DNA from 2 places in the Leisingera sp. M527 genome. Region 1 is predicted to be linked to the other one. Evidence: riboswitches for the same ligand, from Rfam matches in the RefSeq annotation. Region 1 holds a riboswitch; the other holds the start of a gene.
The links. A riboswitch is a leader RNA that binds a small molecule or an ion and turns the genes downstream of it on or off. The one in region 1 is predicted to bind thiamine pyrophosphate.
Positions count from the first base shown of each region.

Region 2: another riboswitch for thiamine pyrophosphate. It lies ahead of thiC (phosphomethylpyrimidine synthase ThiC); the one in region 1 lies ahead of thiB (thiamine ABC transporter substrate binding subunit).

Region 1 covers NZ_CP081037.1:4,029,512-4,035,564, reverse strand. The annotation lists partial or broken gene K3555_RS25050 (transposase) at 288-483, shown strand; partial or broken gene K3555_RS19830 (AMP-binding protein) at 562-810, shown strand; gene K3555_RS19825 (cation transporter) at 933-1,571, opposite strand; gene K3555_RS19820 (helix-turn-helix domain-containing protein) at 1,645-2,061, shown strand; gene aroC (chorismate synthase) at 2,114-3,214, opposite strand; TPP riboswitch at 3,436-3,527, shown strand; gene thiB (thiamine ABC transporter substrate binding subunit) at 3,560-4,549, shown strand; gene K3555_RS19805 (thiamine/thiamine pyrophosphate ABC transporter permease ThiP) at 4,525-6,053, shown strand, end outside.
Region 2 covers NZ_CP081037.1:2,721,204-2,727,256, reverse strand. The annotation lists gene K3555_RS13615 (thiazole synthase) at 1-268, opposite strand, end outside; gene thiS (sulfur carrier protein ThiS) at 270-467, opposite strand; gene K3555_RS13605 (FAD-dependent oxidoreductase) at 436-1,416, opposite strand; gene thiC (phosphomethylpyrimidine synthase ThiC) at 1,413-3,221, opposite strand; TPP riboswitch at 3,355-3,483, opposite strand; gene bioB (biotin synthase BioB) at 3,698-4,675, shown strand; gene K3555_RS13590 (8-amino-7-oxononanoate synthase) at 4,675-5,814, shown strand; gene bioD (dethiobiotin synthase) at 5,811-6,053, shown strand, end outside.

The sequences.
Region 1 (6,053 bases):
AGGGCTTTTTTGTGTATCGCGACATGTCGGCGGGACGTAGAATGTTTAACAATCCCGCATACTCATGCACGGTTTCGCTTGGGCGGGGATGTTCTCGCATCCGCTCGAATTTCGCAGCCCGCGCAACTTGAAAGTTGCAAGAACTATATATTAGGTTCTGGCCTTGTCTTCTTGACGCCGCAGAAGGCGAGGTTAGTTGTGATGATAACAAGGTGCTGCTCCTGACCTGCTCCCCAGAAATGTCCGCGTTTTTACGCTAGCCTGTTCTCCACCCGAGGAGACAGACAATGCGGAAAAGCCGATTCAGCGAAGAGCAGATCATTGGCATCCCGAAGGAACCCCAAGTCGGCATTGGGGCCAAGGAATTGTGCCGCAAGCACGGCATCCACTGCCCGTCAGGGCATTGCGCAGCAATGTCCCGAGAGGGGCGATGGCACGTGCTACAAAAGGCGCTCGAAGGATGGCGGCATGGAAGTGTCTGACACGGTCCTAAACTATTGGGTGCATAAGGGCTTTGGAGAAAAAGGATATCTGTCGCTTGGTCACGAGGCTCATTCTCTGCGCGTGGTGGTTTGCGATCCGGCGCGAATGGGGAAGATCAGCGCTATTGCAGATGAGGCGCGGGTGTTGACTCTGGATGCCGGAGGGCAGGGATCTTTGCGCAACCTGGCGGATGTTCAGCCCGGTTTTGACCCTGTTGCCCGCGAATCCGGCGATCTGGCCGCGTTTCTTTACACCTCCGGCACTACCGGGCGCTCCAAAGGCGCGATGCTGATCCACGGCAACCTGGCGTCCACTTCCCTCATCCTGCTGGAGGCCCTGCCGCGCAACATCATGGGCAAGGTGCAGAAGAAAGCCCTGCGCGAGGCATGCGCAGGGCTGTTTGTCTGAACAACGCAGGGCGCCGCTCGTGCCGCAAGCGGGACAGGTGTTCAGTTCTGATACGCCGCAGTGCGCGCCTCTTCCTCGCGCCATTCCCGCATCGCCTGCACCAGGATCTGGTAGGCGGAGCTTAGGAACAGCCCGCCCATGATGCCGGCCACAATCAGGTCCGGCCAGCCGGTGGCGGTTCCCCAGACACCCAGCGCCGCGATCATCACCGCCACATTGCCGATCGCATCATTGCGCGAGCACAGCCAGACAGAGCGCACATTGGCGTCGCCATCCTTGTAGCGCGCCAGCAGCATGACCGAGATCAGATTGGCGGCCAGCGCCATAAAGCCGATCACACCCATGATCTGTGCCTGCGGCACTCCGACATAAAACACCTGATAAACGGTGGAGCCAAACACCCAGGCACCCATCAGTAGAAGGCTGATGCCTTTGCCAAGCGCCGCCAGCGCCCGGGTGCGCAGGCTAGCGCCGATCACCGCCAGCGAAATACCATAGGTCAGCGCGTCGCCCAGAAAGTCTAGCGCGTCCGCCTTCAGCGCTTGGCTGCCCGACAGCTGGCCCGCGCTCATTTCCACCGCAAACATGCCGGCGTTTATGACGATTACCAGCCAAAGCCTGCGTTTATAGTCTGCCGAGACCCCGTCAAAACGGGCGTTGTGATTGCAGCAGCCTGCCATTGCTCTTGTCCTCATTCCTGATTCGAGATCAATGTAGGGCCTCTAGTCACTAGAGCTTCAAGAGGTTCCGCAGATGTTTTCCATCGGTCAGCTGTCCAAGACCACCGGCGTAAAGGTTCCCACCATCCGCTATTACGAGGAGATCGGCCTGTTGCCGCAGCCCGGCCGCAATGCCGGCAATCAGCGCCGCTACGGGGAGGACGGAATGAACGCGCTGGGATTTATCAAACATGCTCGCGACCTCGGTTTCCCGCTGGAAGATATCAAGTCTTTGATGGGACTGGACGGGAATCTCGGAGATGACTGCGCCGAAGCCGACCGGATTGCCCGCAGTCAGCTGGCCAATGTTCAAGACCGGATCCGCAAGCTGGAGCAGCTGGCGGCGGAGCTGGAGCGGATCAGCCATCTTTGCGACGGCGGCAATGGCGGCTGCTGCAAGGTGCTGACGGCTCTCGGTGACCACAGCCAATGCTCGGGCGATCACAGCTGAGAGTGCTTTCCCAGCTGTGATCGCCGGGAAACTCCTTGTTAGAGCCGCATACTCAGCCGATCCTGCCCTGATTCACGCCAATCTGGCCACGGTGCAGTAGCAGGTGGTCCAGGATCACGCAGGCCATCATCGCCTCGGCCACGGGTACGGCGCGGATGCCGACGCAAGGGTCGTGGCGGCCCTTGGTGATGACCTCCACTGCCGAGCCATCCTTGCGGATCGATTGGCGTGGAGTAAGGATCGAGGAGGTCGGTTTCACCGCAAAACGCACCACCACATTCTGACCGGTGGAAATCCCGCCCAGAATGCCGCCGGCGTGGTTTGAGGAATACTCCACCCCGTTTTCGCCCATGAAAATCTCATCAGCGTTTTCCGAGCCCTTCAGCCGGGCGGCGTTCATGCCTTCGCCGATCTCTACGCCTTTAACAGCGTTGATTGACATCATTGCTGCCGCCAGATCGGTGTCCAGCTTGCCATAAACCGGCGCGCCGATGCCGGCAGGGACGCCGCGCGCAACAACTTCGACAACTGCGCCCACCGAGTCATGCGCCTTGCGCAGACCTTGCAGGTAATCTTCCCACTCCTGCACAGCGCCGGCATCGGGGATCCAGAAATCATTCTGTTCGATCGCATCCCAGTCAAAGCGGCTGCGGTCGATCTCCAGCTTACCCATTTGGGTCATATAGCCCTTGATCTCCAGCCCCGGCACCAGCGCCTTGATTGCTTCACGTGCAACACCGCCCGCAGCAACACGCGCCGCGGTTTCCCGCGCCGAGGAACGGCCGCCGCCGCGGTAGTCGCGGTTGCCGTATTTCTGGAAATAGGTGATGTCGGCATGGCCCGGACGGAAGGTCTGGGAAATCTCGCCGTAGTCCTTGGACCGCTGGTCGGTGTTTTCGATCATCAGCTGTACGGGCGTGCCGGTGGTCATGCCGTCGAACACGCCGGACAGGATCTTGACCGCGTCCGGCTCATTGCGCTGGGTGGTGTTCTTGTTCTGGCCCGGGCGGCGTTTATCCAGCCAGTTCTGCAGCATTTCCGGCTCCAGCGGCACATTCGGCGGACAGCCGTCGACGGTGGCGCCAAGCGCGGGCCCGTGGCTTTCGCCCCAGGTGGTGACGCGGAAGAGGTGTCCAAAGCTGTTCATCGACATGAGGCGCGGTCTCCTTTGCCGGACGTGCTTAGCGGGCAGGGGGCTGTGCCTCAAGCGGATTCCTCTGCGGCATAGAACCGAGGGGGCGCTGCCCCCGCCGCCTGCGGCGGCTCCCCCGGGATATTTTCAGCAAGAGGAAGAGATGGAAGTGGTTTTGTTTGGCCAAGACGCAGGTCCTGGCGGGCTTTGGCTTGTCTTTGCTGCGGCCCGGGCATAATGTCCGCGCGACCTCGGGGTGCGCAACAGCGCTGAGATGACACCCGTTGAACCTGAACCGGATCACACCGGCGGAGGGAAGGTACTGGACAGCCTCCACCCTTGCCCAACGCCGCAAAGGAGGATGGCTTGAAACATCTTGCATTTGCAGCGGGACTGCTTGGCGCCTCGGCAGCTTTTGCCGAAACGCCCGAACTCACCGTTTATACCTATGACAGCTTTGTTTCCGATTGGGGCCCGGGCCCGGCGGTGGAAAAGGCGTTTGAGGAGGTTTGCGGCTGCGACCTGAAACTGGTTGGCGCAGGCGATGGCGCGGCACTGCTGGCGCGGGTCAAGCTGGAGGGCGCACGCTCGGATGCCGATGTGGTTCTTGGCCTCGACACCAACCTGACCGCGGCGGCCAAGGAAACCGGCCTGTTTGCAGAGCATTCGGTCAGCGCCGACTATGCGCTGCCGGTTGCATGGAACGACGCGACCTTTGTGCCTTATGACTGGGGCTATTTTGCCTTTGTTCACAACGCCGATGCAGCGGCGCCGGCGGATTTCCCGTCGAATTTCAAGGCGCTGGCAACCAGCGACATGAAGATCGTGATCCAGGACCCGCGCTCCTCGACCCCCGGTCTGGGCCTGCTCCTGTGGGTGAAAGCCGCCTATGGCGATGAGGCGCCGGAAATCTGGAAGGGCCTGTCTGACAATGTTGTCACCGTGACCAAGGGCTGGTCCGAGGCCTATGGCATGTTCCTGGAAGGCGAGGCCGACATGGTGCTTTCCTACACCACCTCACCCGCCTACCACCTGATTGCTGAGGAAGACGGCTCCAAGGCGGCTGCCGCCTTTGACGAGGGTCATTACATGCAGGTGGAAGTTGCAGGCAAACTGGCAAACACCGATCAGCCTGAGCTGGCCGACCAGTTTCTGGAATTCATGGTATCCGACGCTTTTCAGTCGATCATTCCGACCACCAACTGGATGTACCCCGCAGTGACACCGGCTGCGGGTCTGCCGGAGGGTTTCGAGACGCTGATCGCGCCAGGCAAGTCCTTGCTGCTGAGCGAAACTGAAGCGGCAGAGGTGCGGGATGCAGCGCTTGGCGAATGGCTGGACGCGCTCAGCCAGTAGGCTCCGTTCCCGGAATCAGCGCGGCACTGCTTGTCGTCGCGCTGATCTTAGGAACCTTGGGTGCTGTGGCACTCAGGGCCGAGGCCGGAACCGGATTTGGTGCCAGCGATTGGGCGGCGTTGCGGTTTACGCTGACACAGGCCAGCCTGTCGGCGCTGCTGAGCGTCGGTCTGGCGATACCCGTGGCCCGTGCACTGGCGCGGCGGCGGTTTCCAGGGCGGGCATTGCTGATTGCCCTGCTTGGCGCCCCCTTCATTCTGCCGGTGATCGTTGCCATTCTGGGCCTTCTGGCGGTGTTTGGCCGGGCTGGCTGGCTGAGCAGCTTGTTCGGCCTGTTCGGGCTGGAGCCGGTGCAAATTTACGGCCTGCACGGCGTGGTCCTGGCACATGTCTTCTTCAACCTGCCGCTGGCGACCCGGCTGATCCTGCAGGGCTGGCAGGAAATCCCGGCTGAACGCTTCCGCTTGGCCGCGCAATTGGATGCCGGTCCGCTGGCGATGTGGCGGCTGCTAGAGGGGCCGATGCTCCGGCGGGTGGCACCGGGTGCTTTGGCTGTTGTCTTTGCCATCTGCCTTTCCAGTTTTGCGGTTGCGCTGACTCTGGGCGGCGGCCCCAGGGCGACCACGATCGAGCTGGCCATCTATCAGGCGTTCCGCTTTGATTTTGATTTGGGCCGCGCAGCGCTCCTGTCGGGGCTGCAGCTGCTGCTGACTGGCACCGCTGCACTGGCAGCGCTGCGGGTGTCGGCGGGTGAGGGCTTTGGCGCCGGTCTTGACCGCGCGGTGCGGCGCTGGGACGGGCAGGGGGCGCTGGCGCGCGGCTTGGATGTTTTCTGGATTTTCCTGTCTGCGGCGTTCCTGCTGCTGCCTTTGGCCGCAATCGTGCTGGCGGGATTGCCGGGGCTGGCAGGTTTAAAAAGTAGTGTCTGGCAGGCCGCGGGGAACTCCATTCTGGTGGCTGCAATCAGCACTGTGATCCTTCTTGCGCTGGCCTTGCCGATGGCAGCTGCGGTTGCAGCTGGCCGGAACAGCCTGACCGAACTGTCGGGCATTCTTGGGCTTGCGGCCTCTCCATTGGTGATTGGCACCGGGCTGTTCATTCTGATCTACCCCGTCGCAGACCCATTTGCCCTGGCGCTGCCGGTGACGGCGCTGGTCAATGCGGTGATGGCGCTGCCATTTGCCATGCGTATCCTGGTGCCGCGGGCGCGGGAAGTGCTGGGTCGCTATGGCCGGTTGTCGCTGTCGCTGGATATGCAGGGCTGGGCCTTTGTGCGCCGGGTCTTTCTGCCCCGGATGCGGGCGCAAACAGGGTTTGCCGCGGGCTTGACTGCGGCACTGTCGATGGGGGATCTGGGCGTGGTAACGCTGTTTGCCGATCCGGATTTCGCAACGCTGCCCTTGCAGATTTACCGGCTGATGGGGGCATACCGGATGGAGGCCGCAGCGGGTGCTGCACTGCTCCTGCTGATGCTGTCGATGGGTGCGTTTTGGATTTTGGACCG
Region 2 (6,053 bases), 1.3 Mb from region 1:
TGCCGAACAACTCCCGCGCCATATGCGCCGTGGTCACTGCCTCCTGCACCGAATGGCAGCCGGCAGTATTGGGCAGGATCCGGCAGCCGGCCGTCCGCAAGCTGTCCCAAAAGCCGGCGCCCGAGCCATCAGCAGTTTCGCGGCGCAAGCTGACGGTGATGATCCCGGTGCCGCTGGATTTCACCGCCTCTGCCAGAACGGCGGGTGAGGGGTATTGCGCGGTGCCCAGCAGCAGCCGCGAGGTGATATCTGTTCCGTAGAATTCCATCTCAGCCTCCTTGCATCGGTGCCAGGACTTCCAGGTGGTCGCCCTCAGTCAGCTGTACGTCCTCCCGGTTGCTGCGGGCCACAAATCGGCCGTTCAGCGCGGTCGCAACCGAGGAGCAGGCAAAGCCCAGCTCATGCAGCGCAGACTGGAGGTCGGTTGCGGATACGTCATGCGGTCTGGCGTTCACGATGATTTTCATCTGTGGTCTCCGGTAACAGTTGGTCCGCGGCTTGCTGCGCCATCGCGGGTGCCAGCAGAAAGCCGTGGCGGTAAAGCCCGTTGAGGTAGAGCGTGCCGTCCTGTTCGATCAGCCGCGGCAGGTTGTCGGGATAGGCGGGGCGCAGGCCTGCGCCGGTCTCCACCACACTGGCCTCGGCGAATGCGGGGTGTAGGGTGAAGGCCGCACTCAGCAACTCGCTCAGCGAGCGCAGGGTGATGGCCCGGTCCGAGGAGCTTTCGATCATGGTGCCGCCGATCATGAAATGCCCGTCCCCGCGGGGCACCAGATACAGCGGCATCCGCGGGTGCAGCAGCCGCAGGGTGCGGCTGATCTGCACCTCGGGGCAATGCAGGATCGCCATCTCGCCGCGCACCGGGCGCAGGCTGGGCAGGGATGCCGCCATGCCGGTGCAATCCAGCGTGACACCGGCAGGGGTAGTGGCAGGGGCAGGCGTGCCATAGCGGATGTCCACCCCCATCGCCTGTACCTTGGCGCTGAGGTCCCGTAAGGCGCGGCGCGGATCCAGATGCGCCTCCCCCTCAAAGAACAGCCCTTGCGAAAACCGCCCCTCCAGCGCGGGCTCCAGCCCGGTGATCTCGGCCCCGTCCACCCCCCGGTGGCCTGTGGTGCGGCGGGCAAAACGGGTAAGCTCTGCCCGGTCGCGGGCCGGCGCCACCACCAGCGTGCCGCGCCTGTGGACCGGTGTGACCCTGGCCCACCAGTCGGCGGCGCGGCTGCCGAGGGTGATCACCTCCTCCTCGGCGCTTTCGCGTTCGCAACAGGGGGCCAGCATGCCGCCGGCAAACCGCGCAACGCTGCTGCCCCCGGGGGTTTCCCCGCGTTCATAGACGGTAACAGCCGCCCCGCGCTGCGCCAGTTCATAGGCGCAGGCGAGGCCGGCAAGGCCTGCGCCTGCGATGGTGATCATTCCGCCGGTTCCACCTTCTCGGGTGCGGGCACATACAGCTCGCCGCCTTCGCGGAACTTGGCGGCCATCGCTTCCATGCCTTCCTTCTGCGCCTCGGCGCGGATGTCGTGGCTGATCCGCATCGAGCAGAACTTCGGCCCGCACATGGAGCAAAAATGCGCCACCTTATGCGCCTGCTTGGGCAAGGTCTGGTCGTGGAACTCGCGCGCGGTATCCGGGTCCAGCGACAGGTTGAACTGATCTTCCCAGCGGAACTCAAACCGCGCACGGCTGAGCGCATCATCGCGGCGCTGCGCACCGGGCAGACCCTTGGCGAGGTCGGCGGCATGGGCGGCGATCTTATAGGTAATCACGCCAACCTTGACATCATCGCGGTCTGGCAGGCCCAAGTGCTCCTTGGGCGTCACGTAGCACAGCATCGCGCAGCCGAACCAGCCGATCATCGCCGCGCCGATGCCGGATGTGATGTGGTCATAGCCCGGCGCGATATCGGTGGTCAGCGGCCCAAGCGTGTAGAACGGCGCCTCGTGGCAGCATTCCAGCTGCTTGTCCATGTTCTCTTTGATCTTGTGCATGGCGACATGGCCCGGCCCTTCGATCATCACCTGGCAATCCTTGGCCCAGGCGATCTTGGTGAGTTCCCCGAGGGTCTCCAGCTCGGCAAACTGTGCGGCGTCATTGGCATCAGCGATTGAGCCGGGGCGCAACCCGTCACCCAGCGAGAAGCTCACGTCATACTGGCGGCAAATATCGCAGATTTCCTCAAAATGCTCATAGAGGAAGCTTTCCTTGTGGTGGTGCAGGCACCACTTGGCCATGATCGAGCCGCCGCGCGACACAATCCCTGTCACCCGCTCAACGGTCATCGGCACCATGTGCAGGCGCACGCCGGCATGGATGGTGAAGTAATCCACGCCTTGCTCTGCCTGCTCAATCAGGGTGTCGCGGAACACTTCCCAGGTCAGGTCTTCGGCGATACCGTTCACCTTCTCCAGCGCCTGATACATCGGCACAGTGCCAATCGGCACGGGGCTGTTGCGGATGATCCATTCGCGGGTGTTGTGGATGTTGCGGCCCGTCGACAGATCCATCACCGTGTCGGCGCCCCAGCGGATCGACCAGACCAGTTTGTCGACCTCTTCCTCCATCGAGGAGGTGACGGCAGAGGTGCCCATATTGGCGTTGATCTTGACCAGGAAATTGCGCCCGATGATCATCGGCTCGATCTCGGGGTGGTTGATGTTCGCGGGGATGATGGCGCGGCCGGCGGCGATCTCATCGCGGACAAACTCCGGCGTCACGTAATCGGGGATATTGGCGCCAAAGTCGTTGCCATCGCGGTGGCAGGGGGACAATTCGCGCAGCTGGTTTTCGCGGATGGCGATGAATTCCATCTCTGGCGTGATGATCCCAGCGCGGGCATAGGCCAGCTGGGTCACCGCCTTGCCGTCCTTGGCCCGCAGCGGTGCGGGTTTCACCGGGAATTCGGGTGTCAGACGGTCGCCCGCGACAAAGCCGTTGTCGGCGGGGGTCACATCACGGCCCTGGTATTCCTCAACGTCGTCGCGCGCCAGAATCCAGTCACGGCGCAGCTGCGGCAGGCCCCGGCGGATGTCGGTCAGCACATCTGGGTCGGTATAGGGGCCGGAGCTGTCATAGACCGGCAGCGGTGCTTCGCCTGCGGTGGGGTGGGTGGCGATTTCGCGCATCGGCACGCGGATGTCCTTGTGGACTTCGCCTGCGACATAGATCTTGCGCGACGCGGGCAGGGCGCCTGTGGTGATCTTGGGGTTGGGGACGTTCATTTTGGTGCTCCTCAAAGCCGAAAACTCAGAAAAGACACCAGATGAGTTTTGGCTGGGAAACCGGCAGGCAAAGAGGCCTGCTTTACCGGAATGCGCCTGTTTCAAACGGCTGTCCCCGCGGGGACAAGCGGACAAAAGGCGCGTCCTTGCTTCCTACGCCAGTATCAACTGGGTCAGGTTCAAAGGGTCGCGCCGCCGGTTTGGGTTGCCCCGCACCTTGACGCCTCTCAGTCCCTTGGGCGGGACTCCCCTGCGTGGCCTTAGGGGTAGGGGAGGCACAGGGCGCGCGTCAACCGAAATCTTTGTAGATTATTTTTTGGCATTAATATCAGGCTGGTACTGGCGTTAAGGACGCAAAAGCGGGTCAAATCGCTGCAGCGCAGCTTTGATGCTTGATCGGGGGTGGTGAAATTATCTATAAAAATCCGCAACGCCATCCGCGTATGGCCAACTGGTATACGAGAACAGGAGACAGCATGCTGGACGCTGCACCCATCCGCACCGACTGGACCCGCGAAGAAGCGGAAGCGATTTACAACAAGCCTTTCATGGACTTGCTGTTTCAGGCGCACACGGTGCACCGGCAGTATTTCGACCCCAATCAGGTGCAGAAATCCAAGCTTCTCAGCATCAAGACCGGCGGCTGCGCCGAGGATTGCGCCTATTGCTCGCAGTCTGCCCGCAACGGCGCGCAGCTGTCAGCCTCCAAGCTGATCGAGGTGCAGCGGGTGATTGCCGAAGCCAGGAAAGCCAAGGAAGGCGGCGCGACGCGCTATTGCATGGGCGCCGCCTGGCGCTCGCCCAAGGACCGCGACATGGCCGCACTGGAAGCCATGGTGCAGGGCGTCAAGGATCTCGGCATGGAGACCTGCATGACCCTGGGCATGCTGGAGGAAGACCAGGTGTTCCGCCTGCGCGATGCCGGATTGGATTATTACAACCACAATATCGACACCTCCGAGCGGTATTACTCCGAGATCATCACCACCCGCACATTCGCGGACCGGATTGACACCCTGAACCGGGTGCGCGAGGCGGGCATCAAAGTGTGCTCCGGCGGTATTGTCGGCATGGGTGAGCAGCAGCTGGACCGTATCGACATGATGCTGGCGCTGGCAACGCTGGAGGTGCATCCCGACTCGGTGCCGGTGAACATGCTGATCCCGATTGCCGACACGCCGCTGGCCAATGTCGAGAAGCTGGACCCGATCGAATTTGTCCGCTCGGTGGCGCTGGCCCGCATCCTGATGCCGAAATCCCACGTGCGCCTCTCCGCAGGCCGCACCGATATGTCGGACGAAATGCAGGCGATGTGCTTCTTTGCCGGTGCCAACTCGATCTTTGTGGGCGACACGCTGCTGACCGCCGACAACCCGGAAGAGGACAAGGACCAGCAGCTGTTCGACCGTCTGGGCATCACCGCGATGGCGGTGGGATGTGACGGCAGCCGCTGATGGCGGGCGCCTTCCCGAGGCATGAGACATCGCTGGAAGCGCTGCGCAATCGCGGGCGCTACCGGCAGCTGATGCCGCGGGACGGGCATGACTTTGCCTCCAATGACTATCTTGGGCTGGCGGGCAGCGATGTGCTGCGCGCCGCTGCCGCCGATGCGCTGGCGCGCGGGGTGCCGGTCGGGGCAGGCGGCTCGCGCCTGCTGCGCGGCAATGACGCAGAACATCAGTTGCTGGAGGCAGAGGCCGCGGCGTTTTTCGGCACCGAGGCGGCGCTGTTCATGGGCGGCGGCTTCACCGCCAATCAGGCGATCTTCTCGACCCTGCCGCAGCAGGGCGATCTGGTGCTCTATGATGCGCTGATCCATGCCAGCACCCATGACGGGATGCGGCTGGGCCGGGCAGAGACCCGCAGTTTTGCCCATGGCGACGTGGAAGACGCTTCGCGGGTGCTGAAGGCTTGGCGTGCCGAGGGCGGCATAGGCCAGGTCTGGATCGCGGTTGAGGCGGTCTATTCGATGGACGGCGACCTGGCGCCGCTGGATGCGCTAATGGCGCTTGCCGATGCCGATGGCGCGGTTCTGGTGGTGGATGAGGCGCATTCCACAGGTGTGTTCGGCGATCTGGGCCGCGGGCTGGCACAGGGCATTGCGCACCGGCCAAACGTCCTGAGCCTGCACACCTGCGGCAAGGCGCTGGGGGCCTCTGGCGCGCTGATCTGCGGCCAGCGGGTGCTGATCGAGACACTGATCAACAAGGCGCGCGGGTTTATTTTTGCCACCGCCCCGTCACCGCTGAACGCCGCACTGGTACGGGCGGCCCTGGCTGAACTGCAACAGAACCCGGCACGCCGCGAACAGGCGTGGCAGGGGATCACCCATGCGCAAGCAGAGGCAAAACACCTCTGCGGGTTGGACGGCTATCACAGCCAGATCCTGCCGGTGGTGATCGGTGACGACAAACGCACCATGGCGCTGGCAGCAGCGATGCAAGGCCACGGCTATGACATCCGCGGCATCCGCCCGCCTACAGTGCCGCGTGGCACCTCGCGGCTGCGGCTGTCGATCACGTTGAACACGGGGGCAGGGGTCGTCACCCGGATGTTCGAAGACCTCGCCCGGGAAATGGAGACAAGGCCATGAGCGCGCTGATCGTCACAGGAACCGATACCGGCATTGGTAAGACCATTTTTTCGGCCGGCCTGGTGCAGGCGCTGGGTGCGACCTATTGGAAGCCGGTGCAATCCGGGCTGGAGGAGGAGACCGACAGCCAGACCGTCGCACGCCTGTCAGGCCGCCCGGCGCTGCCCGAGGGGTATCTGCTGCAACTCCCTGCCTCGCCGCATCTGTCGGCGGAGGCCGAGGGCGTGGAGATCGACCCG